DNA from 4 places in the Erwinia sp. Eh17-17 genome. Region 1 is predicted to be linked to each of the others. Evidence: riboswitches for the same ligand, from Rfam matches in the RefSeq annotation. Region 1 holds a riboswitch; each other region holds the start of a gene.

The links. Region 1 has a riboswitch for thiamine pyrophosphate ahead of thiB (thiamine ABC transporter substrate binding subunit). Riboswitches for the same ligand answer to the same signal wherever they lie in the genome.
Region 2: another riboswitch for thiamine pyrophosphate. It lies ahead of ABEH87_RS19880 (FAD-dependent oxidoreductase); the one in region 1 lies ahead of thiB (thiamine ABC transporter substrate binding subunit).
Region 3: another riboswitch for thiamine pyrophosphate. It lies ahead of thiC (phosphomethylpyrimidine synthase ThiC); the one in region 1 lies ahead of thiB (thiamine ABC transporter substrate binding subunit).
Region 4: another riboswitch for thiamine pyrophosphate. It lies ahead of ABEH87_RS01910 (TenA family protein); the one in region 1 lies ahead of thiB (thiamine ABC transporter substrate binding subunit).

Annotation. Positions count from the first base shown of each region.
Region 1 is NZ_JBDFQT010000003.1:168,538-172,741, reverse strand. Features, by position in the region: gene thiP (thiamine/thiamine pyrophosphate ABC transporter permease ThiP) at 1-114, opposite strand, end outside; gene thiB (thiamine ABC transporter substrate binding subunit) at 90-1,076, opposite strand; TPP riboswitch at 1,116-1,245, opposite strand; gene sgrR (HTH-type transcriptional regulator SgrR) at 1,281-2,942, opposite strand; gene ABEH87_RS10710 (sugar efflux transporter) at 3,199-4,204, shown strand, end outside.
Region 2 is NZ_JBDFQT010000011.1:52,347-56,550, reverse strand. Features, by position in the region: gene ABEH87_RS19885 (choline transporter) at 1-1,652, opposite strand, end outside; TPP riboswitch at 1,982-2,103, shown strand; gene ABEH87_RS19880 (FAD-dependent oxidoreductase) at 2,258-3,190, shown strand; gene thiS (sulfur carrier protein ThiS) at 3,187-3,384, shown strand; gene ABEH87_RS19870 (thiazole synthase) at 3,388-4,158, shown strand; gene ABEH87_RS19865 (HesA/MoeB/ThiF family protein) at 4,162-4,204, shown strand, end outside.
Region 3 is NZ_JBDFQT010000015.1:17,489-21,692, reverse strand. Features, by position in the region: gene nudC (NAD(+) diphosphatase) at 1-451, opposite strand, end outside; gene rsd (sigma D regulator) at 527-1,033, shown strand; TPP riboswitch at 1,173-1,273, shown strand; gene thiC (phosphomethylpyrimidine synthase ThiC) at 1,365-3,314, shown strand; gene thiE (thiamine phosphate synthase) at 3,311-3,955, shown strand; gene ABEH87_RS21130 (PLP-dependent aminotransferase family protein) at 4,121-4,204, opposite strand, start outside.
Region 4 is NZ_JBDFQT010000001.1:442,878-447,081, reverse strand. Features, by position in the region: gene ABEH87_RS01915 (methyl-accepting chemotaxis protein) at 1-1,707, shown strand, start outside; TPP riboswitch at 1,909-2,011, shown strand; gene ABEH87_RS01910 (TenA family protein) at 2,073-2,765, shown strand; gene ABEH87_RS01905 (ABC transporter ATP-binding protein) at 2,771-3,508, shown strand; gene ABEH87_RS01900 (ABC transporter permease) at 3,505-4,204, shown strand, end outside.

The sequences.
Region 1 (4,204 bases):
TGCATTTTGCCACAGGGCGAAAAACGCCAGCAGAGCTACGCTGACCAGCAGCAGAGCAGCCAGTCCGCCAGGGATTAACCAGGCGGGAATTAGCGGCTGACGGCGCGTTGCCATGCACTAATCCAGTTGCTGCGCTGATTTGCCACGTCCTGTGGGCTGTACTGCAATGTTTTTGCCGGCACGGTCAGAGTATTGAAACCGGCAGGCAGCGGTATGTTGATGGCCGGATACATCCAGTTGCCGGTGGCAATGGTGTTCTGGAAGGGGTGAGTCATGACGAACTGCATAAACTGCTGCGCCAGTTTTGGCTGCTTGCTGGCGCGCAGCTGACCTGCCACTTCTACCTGCAGGTAGTGGCCTTCGCTGAAGTTGGCGGCGGCGTAGCGATCTTTCTTCTCTTCAATCAGATGATAAGCAGGGGAGGTGGTGTAGCTGAGCACCATATCGCTTTCACCTTTCAGAAACAGACCGTAGGCTTCGCTCCAGCCTTTGGTTACGGTGACGGTCTTCTTCGCCAGCTTCTGCCAGGCTTCGGGGCTCTGCTCGCCGAAGACCTGCTGCATCCACAGCAGCAGGCCCAGGCCTGGGGTGCTGGTGCGGGGATCTTCATAGATCACCTTCAGAGGGCGGTCGCTCTCGACCAGTTCTTTCAGACTTTTCGGTGGGTTTTGCAGTTTAGTTTTGTCGTAAACGAAGGCAAACCAGCCGTAGTCGTAGGGCACAAAGGTGGTGTTCTTCCAGCCGCCGGGTACCGTGCTGTGAGTCGTGTCCACGTTGGAGGCGGCGAACAGTCCGGTTTTCTCTGCGGCGTCCAGCAGGTTGTTGTCCAGCCCCAGCACCACGTCGGCTTTACTGTTTTTGCCCTCCATGCGCAGACGGTTGAGCAGCGACACGCCGTCTTCCAGCGCCACGAATTTCAGTTCACAGTTGCACTGCGCTTCGAAGGCTTTTTTGATCGCCGGCCCCGGCCCCCACTCAGCGGAGAAAGAGTCGTAGGTGTAAACCGTCAGGGTTTCTTTGGCCGCCAGGGCAGGCAGGGAGAACAGCACCAGCAGGGGGATATATTTTTTCAACACTTTGCGTTCCTTTAAAGGGAAAATGCGCAAAGGATCTGAGTCAGTGACACTCTCAAATCCCTACGCCGGTATGAGCCGGATCAGGTTCGACGGGTTTTTCTCAGCGAAAACGGGCTGTGCCTGGGTGAAAGCAGAGGCTGGCAAGGTTTTCGCACCCCGTTGAGAACGGCTTATTCTAGTGGTTTCGTCTTTGTTACGAAAGCGTCATGATTCGGGCGGGGCAAACCAGGCGGATTTAAAGTCAAACCAGCCGAGGGTATTCATGCGAACGCCACGCATACTGCGCTGACCGTGCAGCAGCAGCCAGTGGTGGAACAGCGGATGCAGGTAGTTACTGTCGATCAGCTGTTTGCTCCAGTCAGCCAGCGGCAGTTTCTGTTCGCGCCACTGTCGCGCGTCGTTTTCCCAGTCGGTGGGGACGCAGTGGTGCATCAGCGGGATCTCGTACAGCAGGGCGAACAGCGAGAACTCCAGCGGCAGAGTAAAGTTAGCGCTGCCCAGCCAGATATCGCTTTCGGCATCGCCGCGATACCAGCTTTCATAATCAATTTCCTGCGTGATCAACTCCACGCCGTGTGCCGCGAGGATTGGGCCGAGCGCATTGGCGATGCCCTGATGCTCAATATGATCGCTGTACCAGGTAATGGTCAGTGACGTCAGCCCTGCGGGTTTTTCTGCGGTCGCCATATCGCGGCGATGATGCCAGCGCGGCAGCAGGCCATAGGCCGGGAACCAGTAGCGCTGATAGGCGATACCGCTGTGGTTCAGCAGGGCGATAGGGTTAAAAATGGTGCTGATCCAGCGGCGCAGTTGTTCATTACGACCCTGCTCAGAACGCTGGTCAAACATCAGAAAATAGCAGCCCTCTTCCAGACGGCTCTCTTCCGATTTTTCATCGGTGTTTTCGCTTTGAAGCTTCACCCCGGAGTAAACCAGTTCGTCGCTGATTTCCGGCAGCACCCAGATATTCACTTCATCAATCAGAGCGCGATAGCCAAAGTAGTCATCAAAGGCGGAGATGCGCAGCTGGCTGTGCTGATTACGTTCTACGGCGTAGGCTCCGGTGCCGACCGGCTGGCGGCTAAAGTTGCGCATATGCGGCCACTCTTTTGGCAGGATCATCGCACTGACGCTGCCCAGCAGCCATGGCAGCCAGCTGTCCGGGTGACTCAGATGGATATCCAGCGTCCACGGCGTCTGGCACTCAATGCGCGCTAAGTGGCTGAACAGCGGCTGAGTTGTCAGCCGTTCCAGTGAGGTGATGACATCCTCAACCTCCAGTTCGCGTCCGTGATGGAAGTGGATGGCCGGGCGCAAAAAGAAGCGCCAGTGCAGCGGGGTAATCTGCTGCCAGTGATGGGCAATATCCGGCTCGATTTCCCCGTTTTCCTCATTTATCCGCGCCAGCCCGTTGAAAATCTGCCGCGCCAGGTGCGTTTCCGAGCGGCGCAGCGGCGTGCCGGGCAGCAGATTGAGCAGCGGGCGGTAGTAAAGCACGCGCAATATATGTTTGCCCTGGCGGAAACTGCGGCCTAAATGAGAGAGCAGCATCTGGCGCACACGGTTTTTATCGCCCACCAGCTGTACCAGCTGGTCGATGCGGTCCTGTTCCAGTAAATCCTCAGCCCGCTGCTGCTGTAGCGCTAGGCCGGTGTAGCGGAAGGTGAGGCGCGAACGCTTGCCACGCCCGGCTTCGGCCTGCCACTCCAGCCAACCCTGATCCTGCATCGCATTCAGCAGGTTACGCATATGGCGACGGGAACAGCTAAGCTGTACTGCCAGATCGCTGAGCGTGGTTTCCTGTGTCTGACCTTCGCAGCACTGCCAGAGCCGGATAAATTGCTGCTGTAAACGGGGTGAGGACATAAAAGGGGAACCCTGTGTTAAAAGCTGTCTGTTTTTCCTGCCTTATATTACGGCGATAATGGCCGCAGATGAAAGAGTGGGAGGCATTCAAATCTGAATGGCACTTGATCATCGTTATTCATACCTAACAGATGGGTATGCTGAGTATGGTGCTTTTCACCAGCCAGCTGGCTTCGGCATAGCTGGCTTTTTTCGTGGGTTTTCTTCTAAGCTCTGGTCAGGTTATTCGCTTATTCCCGTCATTGAGGCATCAGTCATGAAATCGCTCCTTAGCCGTCGTATCCATCCGGTGTATCTCGCATTTATGGCGGTTTCATTTATGGTCGGCATCGCCGGGGCGTTACAGGCTCCGACCCTGAGTCTGTTCCTCAGCCGTGAAGTGGCGGTCAGGCCGTTCTGGGTCGGGTTGTTCTATACGGTCAATGCGGTGGCGGGGATCGTCGTCAGCCTGCTGCTGGCAAAACGCTCCGACAGCCAGGGTGACCGGCGTATGCTGATCCTGTTTTGCTGCGTGATGGCGGTGGGGAATGCATTACTTTTCGCTTTCAATCGCCACTATCTGACGCTGATCACCGCCGGGGTATTTCTGTCGGCGATGGCCAGCGTGGCAATGCCGCAGATTTTCGCCCTCGCACGGGAATATGCCGACAGCTCTGCCCGTGAAGCGGTGATGTTCAGCTCGGTGATGCGTGCCCAGCTGTCACTGGCGTGGGTGATCGGACCGCCGCTCTCCTTCGCTATTGCACTGAACTACGGTTTTACCGCCATGTTTCTGGTCGCAGCGGGGCTGTTTGTGGTCTGCGTGGCGTTAATCTGGTTTACCCTGCCGTCGGTGCCGCGTGCACCGGTGTCTGCTGAAGTCCCGATTACCGATATCAGCGGCTGGAAAAGCCGTGATGTGCGCATGCTGTTCGTCGGGTCGGTGCTGATGTGGACCTGCAATACCATGTATATCATTGATATGCCGCTGTATATCAGCAGCGTACTGGGGATGCCGGATGCGCTGGCGGGGCTGCTGATGGGGACGGCGGCAGGGCTGGAAATTCCGGTGATGCTGCTGGCCGGACATTATGTGAAACGCTTTGGCAAACGCAATATGATGCTGCTGGCGATCGCCTGCGGAGTGCTGTTCTATCTCGGCCTGGTGCTGTTCCAGAGCCGAACGGCACTGATGGTGTTGCAGCTGTTCAATGCGGTGTATATCGGCATCATCGCCGGGATTGGCATGATCTGGTTCCAGGATTTAATGCCATCGCGACCGG
Region 2 (4,204 bases), on a different contig from region 1:
TCATCCAGCATTTTACGGGTATGAGTGGTGCCCGGATAGTTCATCACGCGCGAGATACGCTGTTTCCAGTTCAGACGGTCGTCACGCGATACCGGCACCGGCGGCGTATTCACCGTGGCACTGGCGCGGCGGTGATCTTCCACTCGCAGGGATTTATACAGCCCGGCCATCACAAAGAAGATCACGAAGCTGAACGGCAGACCCATGATCACCGTGGTTTTCTGCAACGCCGTAACGCCGTTAACCATCAGCATCCCCAGCGTCAGCACACCAATCGCGACAGACCAGAAGATACGCAGCCAGTTCGGCGCATCGTTGTTGATGTCAGCCAGGCGCGAGGTGAAGTTCCCCAGCACCAGGGAACCGGAGTCCGCAGACGTTACATAAAATAACAGACCGGTAATTGTCGCCACCGAGGCGCTGAAGGTGAAGCCAGGGTACTGCGCCAGAAGGCTGTAGAAGCCGCGTTCCGGGTGCGCCATGGTCTCCTCAGCGAAGGCCATGTTGCCGTGAATAATTTCGTACAGTGCACTGTTGCCAAAAATCGACAGCCACAGCAGGGTGAAGATAAACGGAATGGTCAGCGTGCCCACCACGAACTGGCGGATGGTACGGCCACGTGAAATACGCGCCAGGAACAGGCCAACAAACGGCGACCAGGCAACCCACCAGGCCCAGAAGAACAGCGTCCAGTTGTTCATCCATTCTGTCGGGCGGTCAAAAGCGAAGCTGTTCAGCGTCATGCCCATAAAGCGATTGATGTAATCCCCGACGTTGAGCACCAGCGCATTCAGCAGGAAGCTGGTATCGCCGACAAACAGTACAAACAGGATCAGACCAAAAGCCAGCAGCACGTTCAGCTCCGACAGAAAGCGAATGCCTTTATTGACGCCGGAAGTCACAGAGATGGTGGCCATAATCACCGACAGAACAATCAGTCCGGCCTGCGCCGTCAGTCCTTCCGGCACGTCAAACAGTACCTTCAGGCCGTAGTTCAGCTGCACCACGCCGATCCCGAGCGTGGTGGCAATACCAAAAATAGTCCCGAGCACTGCCGCAATATCCACGGTGTGACCAATCGGGCCATTAATACGCTTGCCGAAAATCGGGTAGAGCGCCGAGCGAATGGTCAGCGGCAGACCGTAGCGGTAGCTAAAGTAGCCGAGCGCGATGCCCATCAGGGCGTACATCGACCAGCCGGTCAGACCGTAGTGGAACAGTGTCCAGACCATCGCCTGGCGCGCCGCCTCCATCGTCTGACCCTGGCCTTCCGGCGGCATCATGTACTGGGTAACCGGTTCGGCCACCGAGAAGAACATCAGATCAATCCCGATACCGGCGGCAAACAGCATTGCCGCCCAGCTCATCAGGCTGAACTCCGGCTTTGACTGCTCAGGCCCCAGCTTGATGGAACCGAAGCGGGAGCAGGCCATAAACAGCACGAAGACGATGTACAGCGTGGCCGCCAGCAGGTAATACCAGCCAAAAGTGTTAGATACCCAGTCGAGAGTGCGATTAATCCAGCGGTCGGAAAAATCAGTAAACAGGATGGTGGTCAGGGAGAACAGCAGGATAAGCGCTGCTGAGGTATAGAAAACCACGGGGTTGATACGATCTTTTTGAGTCTTTCCTGGTATTTCAGTCGTCGGCATAATGTCTCCGCAAAAAAATGATCAGGGAAATAACCTGAAGTCCGCTCTGCGAAGCGCGCATTAGCGCATACTGGGTAAAATCCGCCGTATATCCGCTAATTACACTGGGAGAACCATCAGGATGAAATTGGTGTAATTTATTGATTAATTGCTATAAATCTTGATCCAGATCACCCCCAAAAAGTAAATTTTGTGTAAACGAGAGCAAGAATGATAGTTTTTATTGATTGAGCATTCAATTAAAAAAAATCTCTGTGGCGCAAACTGCCGCCGTTTCCACGATAAACCGCGCTTACAACTTGACGATTTCCACCGGGTAAAATACAACTAGTTCCTGTCAGGGGAGTCTCGCCAGAGAGACTGAGAGGCTAATGAGCGATTTTTCGCGGCTTAGCGACCCTTAGAACCTGACCCAGTTGATACTGGCGTAGGAAGACTCGTCTCCTGATAAGCTGTATTGAGGCTTCACAGGATACCTGCTGCGTGGGCACTGCTTCACCTCGTCTCCGCCTTTTTCCTTATCCTTATCACGGGTCTCAGCATGTTTGAGAGGCTAACGTGACACTATCTGCAATACTCTTTCCCTTCTGCGGAAACCACAGCTCATGAGCCGCTGGTCGGTGATTGGTGACGGCGTCACCGGGCTGTGTGTCGCCACGCTGCTTGCTGAACGTGGTCATACCGTAGAGGTCATCACATCGCCTCAGCACGCAGCAGCATCCCACCTGGCTGGCGGTATGCTGGCCCCCTGGTGCGAAGGTGAAAGCGCGCCGGCAGAAGTAGTCGAACTGGGGCAACGCTCTGCACCCTGGTGGTCTGCCCGCGTGAAAGGCGTGGCACATCAGGGCACGCTGGTCGTCGCCCCGCCGCGCGACGCGCCTGAACTTACCCGCTTCTCCCGCATGACTCACGCCCATCAGTGGGTCGAACCCGATTCGCTGGAACCCGCGCTCGAAGGGCGCTTTGCCAGGGGACTGTTTTTTGCCGGAGAAGCCCACCTCGACCCGCGCAGCGCGTTGCTGCAGCTGCGGGCCGCCCTGCAACTTGGAGGCGTTCCCTTCCATCAGGATAAACCCGGCGGCACGGTGATCGACTGCCGAGGGATCCACGCCGCACCCGATCAGCCAGCGTTGCGCGCCGTGCGTGGCGAAATGCTGATCCTGCAAAGTCATGATGTCGCCTTCTCCCGGCCGATTCGCCTGCTACACCCCCGCTTTCCCTGTTATCTGGTACCGCGGGCGGAAGGGCGCTTCATGCTGGGTGCCACGATGGTGGAAAGTCATGACAGCAGCCCGGTCAGCGCACGCGCCATGATGGAGTTGTTAAGCGCCGCTTACGCTATCCATCCGGCGCTGGCCGAGGCCAGAGTACTTGAAAGCGGCAGCGGGCTGCGTCCTGCCTGGCGCAATAACGTCCCCGCTATTCACCACCGCAACGGCGTCTGGTCCGTTAACGGCATGTACCGCCACGGTTTTCTTCTCGCCCCCGTGATGGCGGAAAAACTGATGCAGCAACTGATGCAGGAAAACCTGATATGAACATACAACTCAACGGCATAGCGATCGACACCACCGCCACCACGCTGGCGGAACTACTGCGCGAACAACAGATTGACGCGGGCTGTGTCGCCAGTGCCCTTAACGGTCAGTTTGTGCCGCGTTCCCGTTATGAGACCCAGTTGCTGAGTGCAGACTGCGAGCTCGAAGTGCTATCACCGATGCAGGGAGGATAAGAGATGTTCTACGATTTCGTTCCACAGTCACGGTTCCTGCTCGGCACCGCCGGGTATCCCTCTCCGCATATTCTGCAGCAGGCCGTTGAACGTTCCGGCAGTGAGATTATTACTGTCAGCCTGCGGCGTGAAGGCAGCCACGGCGCGGTGTTCCGTGAAGTGCTGACCGGGCTGAATAAACGCATACTGCCTAATACCGCAGGCTGTCACAGCGTGAAAGAGGCGGTGACCACCGCACATATGGCCCGCGAACTGTTTAACACGCCCTGGATCAAACTGGAGGTGATTGGCCACGCCGACACGCTGCAGCCCGATCCCTTTGCACTGGTGGAAGCGGCACGCATTCTCTGCGCCGAGGGATTTCAGGTCTTTCCCTACACCACTGAAGACCTGATCCTCGGCGAGAAGCTGATCGAGGCCGGCTGTGAGCTGCTGATGCCGTGGGGCGCACCGATTGGCTCCGGGCAGGGACTGCGCAATATTGAGGGGCTGCGCTCCATGCGCGCCTGGTTCAAGGATATTCCGCTGATCATCGATGCCGGGATCGGCGCACCCAGCCAGGCCGCTCAGGCGATGGAAATGGGGTTCGACGGTATTCTGCTCAATACCGCGGTCGCCAAAGCACAGGATCCGGTGCTTATGGCCGGGGCATTTTCCGCCGCTATCCGTGCCGGGCGGGATGCCTGTCAGGCCGGTCTGGTAGAACGCCGCGATATGGCCAGCGCCTCGACGCCTGTCTTCGGCATGGCGCAGTTTGATTCGCAGGAGTGGTAACTCATGAGCCGCTATCAACGACAATCGATGCTACCGGAAATCGGCG
Region 3 (4,204 bases), on a different contig from region 1:
TGCGGTGTCGGGTATGCTGCGCCAGCAGAATCTCATCCCCCCGGCGGATGGCAACAATGATACAGGGTGCAATCTGCGGATAATAACGCTGGCGGCAGTGGCCACACAGACAGGCCCATTCCGTTTTGCTGTGGTGCATTTCGTGGCCACAGTAGCCACACCAGCGGTGCGAACGATAGAACTCCGCCAGCTGAATGCCCCGCCCGACCAGCTGGAACAGCCCGGTTTCGCTATCGAGCAGCTGCCGTAACGATCCCATATCCTGAGGCCGCGTATCGCGGATCAGCCAGACGGTTTGCCCCTGCCACTCACCAATCGGCGATCCCCGCGATCCTGCCAGACCGAGTAAACCGGCATTCCCCTGAGGTAATTCACCTTTTGGTAACCAAATTTTATGTTCCAGGCTGACAATCCACCAGCCAGCGTCTACGCTTAAAATTTCCTGTTCCATCATTTTGCTCATCATCCTCAGCTTAAAGACTGGATTGAGGTCAGACGTTAAAATATAACACTCACGGAGTTGAACATGCTTAACCAGTTAGAAGTCCTCACCGCGCGCGTCGGCGGTTGCAGTGAGCTGGTAGACTTCTGTCTGCGCTCGCGCAAGCAGTTGCTGGTTACCTACTATCAAGTGGCTGGTATCAAGCCTAACAAGGAAACGCTGACGACGCTCGATGAAAACGCGCTCGATACGTTTTGCCTGAATCTGGTGGATTATCTTTCGACGGGCCACTTCACCGTCTATCAACGCTTTATCAAAGAGCTGGAAGGAACTGAGCAGCTGGCGAAAGCGTCGCTGATCTACCCCTCACTAAAGGCCAATACCGATCGGATCATGCAGGTTTATGATTCTCATCTGGAAGACGCTATCGATCATGACAACTATCGGGAATTCCAGAATGCGCTGTCCATTGTGGGTGAAGCGCTGGAAGCCCGCTTTACTCTGGAAGATAAATTCATCCAGTTAGCTTTAGACAATATGGCTGAAAATCAAGAAGCTGCCAACGCCTGCACCCTCGCACGCCCTGCCTGATTCGTTATCAAAATGTGATTTTCTTGTAGTTTCCAAAATGCCCCTTTATGCTGAAGGGGTTCGGATGAGGCGTGCCTCATCCCTGCGTAGTGTTAATTTCGAGACCGGGAGTTGTGACTTATTAGCCATAATTCTCATCGATATCTTGTCGGAGTGCCCTTCGGGGCTGAGACCGTTAATTCGGGATCCGCGGAACCTGATCAGGTTAGTACCTGCGAAGGGAACAAGAGTAAATCTGCTATGGCGATGTGAATGCCCATTTTCTCACATCGTTATCGTTACTCCCCGCCTCCAGGCAAGCAAACTTCTGTTTAATGATCAGGAAATTGCTATGTCTACCGTTGAAAAACCTTTCGTTGAGAAAAAAGCCAGCCGCCGCCAACAGCGCGCCGCCGCGCAGCAGTTTATCGACTCCCTGCAGGGTACGGCTTTTCCCAATTCAAAACGTATTTATCTGAGCGGGTCGCAGCCGGATATCCGCGTACCGATGCGCGAGATCCAGCTCAGCCCGACGACCGTGGGCGGTAGCCAGGATCGACCGCTGCTGGAAGAAAACGAACCGGTACCGGTCTACGATACGGCAGGCCCGTATGGTGACCCGACCGCGACGATTGATGTCCATGCCGGGCTGCAGAAGCTGCGCAGCCAGTGGATCGCCAGACGGGGCGATACCGAGGAGAGGGAGGAACTCAGCTCGACCTACACGCAACAACGCCTGGCAGACGACGGGCTGGACCACTTACGCTTTGAGAACCTGCCCCGGCCACGTCGGTCACTGGCAGGACGCTGCGTCACTCAAATGCATTATGCCCGTCAGGGCATTATCACGCCGGAAATGGAGTATATCGCCCTGCGTGAGAATATGGGCCGCGAGCGTATACGGGGTGATGTCCTGCTGCAACAGCATCCGGGCCACAGCTTCGGCGCGCAGCTGCCGGACAACATCACCGCTGAATTTGTCCGCCAGGAGGTGGCAGCCGGCCGTGCGATTATCCCGGCCAACATTAATCATCCGGAGTCCGAGCCGATGATTATCGGCCGCAATTTCCTGGTCAAGATTAACGCCAATATCGGCAATTCCGCGGTCAGCTCTTCGATCGAAGAAGAGGTGGAAAAACTGGTATGGTCGGTGCGCTGGGGTGCCGATACGGTAATGGATCTCTCAACCGGGCGTTATATTCACGAAACCCGTGAATGGCTCCTGCGCAACAGCCCGGTTCCCATTGGTACCGTGCCGATTTACCAGGCGCTGGAAAAAGTGAACGGCGTCGCAGAAGATCTCAACTGGGAAATTTTCCGCGATACGCTGCTGGAGCAGGCTGAACAGGGCGTTGATTATTTCACCATCCATGCCGGTGTGTTGCTACGCTACGTGCCGATGACCGCCAGACGGCTAACCGGCATCGTCTCCCGTGGTGGGTCGATCATGGCAAAATGGTGCCTGTCACATCATCAGGAGAGTTTTCTCTATCAACACTTCCGCGAGATTTGCGAAATTTGTGCCGCTTATGATGTCTCGCTGTCGCTGGGGGATGGCCTGCGTCCGGGTTCAATTCAGGATGCCAACGACGAAGCGCAGTTTGCCGAACTGCGCACGCTGGGCGAACTGACCAAAATCGCCTGGGAGTATGACGTACAGGTGATGATTGAAGGGCCGGGCCATGTGCCAATGCAGATGATCCGCGTCAACATGACGGAACAGCTTGAACACTGCCATGAAGCGCCGTTTTATACCCTGGGGCCGCTGACCACCGATATTGCGCCGGGATACGATCACTTCACCTCCGGTATTGGTGCTGCGATGATCGGCTGGTTTGGCTGCGCGATGCTGTGCTACGTGACGCCAAAGGAGCACCTCGGTCTGCCGAATAAAGAGGACGTGAAACAGGGGCTGATCGCCTACAAGATCGCCGCCCATGCTGCCGATCTCGCCAAAGGCCACCCCGGCGCACAAATTCGCGATAATGCGATGTCGAAAGCGCGTTTTGAATTCCGCTGGGAGGACCAGTTTAACCTGGCGCTCGATCCGCACACCGCACGTGCTTACCACGATGAAACCCTGCCGCAGGAGTCCGGCAAAGTGGCTCACTTCTGTTCAATGTGTGGCCCCAAATTTTGCTCTATGAAAATCACTCAGGAAGTACGTGAATACGCTGCCCGTCAGGAGGCCGAAGCCCGGCCGATCGAAATGGGTATGGCACAGATGTCTGAGGCGTTTCGCCATCGCGGCGGTGAGCTTTATCACCGTGCAGATAACCTGAAATCAGAGGAAAAATTATGAGTCGTGGCGCTTTTCCCGCTACCGAAGCGCGGCTGGGCCTGTACCCGGTGGTCGATACGGTGGAATGGATTGCACGCCTGCTGGATGCCGGCGTGAGGACACTGCAGTTACGGATTAAAGACTGCGCGGATAGTGAAGTCGAACAGCAGATCGTCGATGCCATTGCTCTGGGTAAACGCTATCAGGCGCGCCTGTTTATTAATGACTACTGGCGGCTGGCAATCAAACATCAGGCCTACGGCGTCCATCTTGGACAGGAAGATCTTGATGTTGCCGACCTGGATGCGATTCACGCTGCCGGTCTGCGCCTTGGTCTGTCAACGCATGACGATGTCGAGCTGGACAGAGCGCTGGCCGAACAGCCTTCTTATATTGCTCTGGGTCACGTATTCCCGACGCAAACAAAAGTGATGCCATCCGCGCCGCAGGGACTGGAAGAGCTGGCGCGCCACATTGGGCGACTGAAAGGCATTTCTACCGTTGCCATCGGAGGGATCAGCCTGGACCGTGTGCCGCAGGTTATGGCCACCGGCGTCGGCAGCATTGCCGTCGTCAGCGCCATCACCCAGGCCAGTGACTGGCGGGCCGCCACCCACCAGCTGCTTGAGCTGGTGGAAGCGCAGACGGTCCGCCGGAGCTAGCGTCTTTACCAGCAAACGGGAAGAGAGGCCGCAATAAAATGTCACCGTCGGTAACGCCGGTAAACAACGCTGAAGACGCTGCGCAGCGTTATCATTCGCGGCTTTTCTCACCCGTCGGAATCACTATAGTGGCAGTGCGGGTGACAATCCGGTCATCCGCCAGGGTCAGTACTCTTCCTTCTCGCTGACCCTGCCCTCTCCCGCCTCATCCTGCTGCAATGGCGCAGCCACCGCTGAACAGCAAAGCAT
Region 4 (4,204 bases), on a different contig from region 1:
ATGAAAGAAAACGGCGCAGCCATCGTCTCCATGCAAACCCTCTACCAGAATGCCACTAAATTTAACTGGCGCGGGGACACGAAGCAATATTTTACCCGGCTGGGCGAAAATATCGATCGCTACAGTAAAACACGCGCGCAATATCATGAGAAAAGCATCAACAGTAACCAGCTGGCTAAAAACCTTCACCAGCTCAGCGATAAACGTTTTTTAGCTGAGCTCAATAATCGCGTACTCAATACTTCGCCGGGTGCTGAATCACGCAGTGCAATTTTTGATTTATTCTTCGCGCTATCCCTTCTCGGCGAAGCGGGCGACACGCTGATTACGCTGCATACGCCGGAGGCCATGTCGGCCGTCGACCAGGCCTATACTCATGCGGAATCTCTTTATAACGACAGCCTGCCCCAGCTGACGGATGAAACCAGAGCGGTGCTGACCCCGGCGTGGGAACATTATCAGTCTCTGAAAGCTCAGGCAGAAACCTACTTTAAATCCATCGTTGAAACGCAAAAATCGGCCGACGTGATGGGGGTGGCAGCGGCCGACCTGAACCATACCGCAGACCAGCTGATTAAGGCGCAGGCGGAATATAACAGCCGTCTCATCGCCGATACCATTATTATCATCTCGGTCCTCGCGCTGCTGGCAATTGTTATCGGGCTACTGGCCGCCTGGATTATCACCCGCAAGATCACCCGCCCGATAGGTGAAAACCTGGCGCTGGCCCAGCGCATCTCCAGCGGTGACCTGACGGCGCAGATCGCCGCTACCTCCCAGGATGAGCTCGGCGAGCTGACGCAAACCATGGGAGCAATGAATGCCCGCCTGCGCGATATGATATCGGGCATCCGTGAGAGCGTCAGCCACCTGGCCAGCGCCTCATCGCAAATTGCCGCCGGAAACACCGATCTCGCTTCCAGAACCGAGCAGCAGTCTGCGGCTGTGGTGGAAACCGCCTCCAGCATGGAAGAGCTGACCTCAACCGTGCGCTTAAACGCCGACAATGCCCAGCAGGCCAGTAAACTGGCGGCCAGCGCCAGCGCTGACGCGCGTAAAGGCGGTCAGATTGTGGGTGAAGTGGTCAGTACCATGAACGGCATTGCCACCAGCTCGAAGAAGATCACCGAAATTATCAGCGTGATTAACGGCATTGCCTTCCAGACCAATATTCTGGCGCTGAATGCAGCGGTGGAAGCCGCCCGGGCCGGTGAGCAGGGGCGCGGGTTCGCCGTGGTGGCGGGTGAAGTCAGAACGCTGGCGCAGCGCAGTGCTGACGCGGCGAAAGAGATCGAATCCCTGATTAATGACTCCGTGGCGCGCATCGGCACCGGCACCGACCTGGTCAACCGGGCAGGCGCCAGCATGGAAGATATCGTCAATTCCGTCACCCACGTCAGTCAGATCATTGATGAGATTTCCAGCTCGTCAAACGAGCAGCGACAGGGCATTGAGCAGATTGGTAAAGCCGTAACCGAGATGGACTCCACCACGCAGCAGAACGCCACGCTGGTGCAGGAATCCTCGGCGGCGGCGGTTTCTCTGGAACAGCAGGCAAGAAAGCTGAGCGAAATGGTCGCTATCTTTAAGATCTCCGCCAGCCGGGTGCATGAGGGTGAATGGGTCAGCGGCGCGGAGAAAAAAACCGCTCAGGTTACTCCCGCCAGAACGCATAAAGCCATCGAAGAGGAGTGGACGTCGTTCTAAAACAGGATGTATCGCCCGCTGAGCTTTCAGCGGGCAACCCCCGCACTCAGCCCCATGACTCCCCGCTGTTAAATACGATGGAATCCCTCTTCAGCCGCGCTGATGGAGCACGCGTGCACGCTAAATCTCTTTTTTAATCGTCACTTCCCACCCCGGTGCTGGCAGGGCAGATTGCTATACAAAATAAAATATCGTATAACAAACGCCTCCGAGGGGTGTCCTGTGATGGGCTGAGATGGCGTAAGCCGAACCCTTTGAACCTGATCTGGGTCATGCCAGCGAAGGGACGGGTTGGCATTTTACTTGCCTGATCACACCTCCGCATACCCGGATCTCCACTTAAATGAGGGGATTCAGTGTCGAAAATCATTCAGTCAGTCGATTTCAGCCACGGCCTGTACGGACGTTTACGCCAGCAGGCGGGTAACGACTGGCAGGACTACGTTGCTCACCCGTTTATCCACCAGCTTGCTCGCGGCACCCTGCCCGAAGCGGCCTTTCGCCGCTACCTGACCCAGGATTACCTGTTCCTGATCCACTTCGCCCGCGCTTATGCCCTGCTGGTCAGCAAGCTGCACACGCTGCCGGAAATGCGCGCGGCCACCGCCTCGCTGAATGCCATCGTCAGTGAACTGCCGCTGCACGTCAGCTACTGCGCAGACTGGGGGCTGAACGAAGCACAAATGGCCGCCCAACCGGAAGCGCCGGAAACTATGAACTACACCCGCTACGTGCTGGATATCGGCCACTCCGGCGATGCGCTCGACCTGCTGGCGGCGCTGCTGCCCTGCGTGGCGGGCTACGCGGAGATCGGCCTGCGTCTGCTGGCGGCAGAGGAAACGGTGCTGACGGACAGCCCTTACGCCTCATGGATCCGTAACTATGCAAACCCGGACTATCTCAGCGGCGTGCAGGCCGCCATCGCGCTACTGGACACGGTCGGCCAGCAGCGTGGAGCAGCAAGCCGCTTCGCCGCGCTGTCAGATATTTTCACCACCGCCACCCGCCTGGAGTCGGCCTTCTGGCAGATGGGACTGAACGCGGGACAACAGCGGTGATCGCTATGCAATCCAGCTCCCCGCCCGGCATCCGGGTACGCGACCTGACGCTGCGCTTTGGCCAGCGCCAGGTTTTCGACCGCCTCAGCATCGAGATTCCCGCCGGACGCTGTGTCGCGCTGCTGGGGGCCAGCGGCAGCGGCAAAACCAGCCTGCTGAAGACCATAGCCGGGCTGATAACGCCCACCGCCGGCACCGTCTGCGGCAGCGACGGCCAGCCGCTGGCCGGACGTATTGCCTGGATGGGGCAGAAAGATCTGCTGTTTCCCTGGCTGTCGGTTCGCGACAACATCACCCTCGGCGCCCGTCTGCGCAGGGAAAACATCGACACGGCGTGGGCCGACCATCTGCTGGAATGCGTCGGACTGCACGGCCACGGTGACGATCGCCCTGCCATGCTCTCCGGCGGGATGCGCCAGCGCGCGGCGCTTGCCCGTACCCTGTATGAAAGGCGACCGATTGTGCTGATGGATGAGCCCTTCTCCGCACTCGACACGCTGACGCGCGCGAAGATCCAGACGCTGGCCGCCGGGCTGCTGGCGGACCGCACCGTGCTGCTGATCACCCACGACCCGATGGAGGCCTGCCGCCTGAGCCACCGCCTGCTGGTCCTCTCCGGCCAGCCCGCCGGGATCGACAGCAGCCACACTATTGGCGGCCAGCCGCCGCGTGCGCCGGACGATGCCAACCTGCTGAAAAGCCAGGGCGAACTGTTGCAGCAGTTGCTGAGGGCTGCAGGATGAGGGGCTGCCTGGCAGCCCGCATGCGTGGGCCATTGATTTTTTGCGGGCTGATCCTGCTGTGGTGGCTGGCGACGCTGAGCGATATCCCCGCCTTTTTATTACCCTCACCCGCCGCGGTAGCAACGGCCCTGTGGCAAGGCCGCGCCTTCCTTGCGTACCACAGTCTGATTACCGCCTCGGAAGTGTTAACCGGGCTGGTGCTGGGCGTCCTGCTGGGATCGCTGCTGGCTATTCTGATGATCTTCTCCCCCCGCCTGCAACGCTGGCTGATGCCGCTGGTGCTGACCAGCCAGGCCATCCCGGTATTTGCTCTGGCGCCGCTGCTGGTGCTGTGGTTCGGCTTTGGCATCAGCGCCAAAGTGGCGATGGCGGTGCTGGTGATTTTCTTCCCGGTCACCTCGGCCTTCTTTGACGGGCTGAAGCGGGTGAACCAGGACTATCTTGACCTGGCCCGCACCATGGGGGCGTCACGCTGGTCACAGCTGCGCCATATCCGCCTGATGGCAGCGCTGCCGGCGTTTGGTTCCGGCCTGCGTATGGCTGCTGCCGTGGCCCCGATTGGCGCCATCATCGGTGAATGGGTCGGGTCCGCCGAAGGGCTGGGCTACGTGATGCTGAACGCCAACGCGCGCATGCAGACCGACCAGTGCTTTGCCGCGTTATTTATCCTGGTGCTGATGACCGTCCTACTGTGGA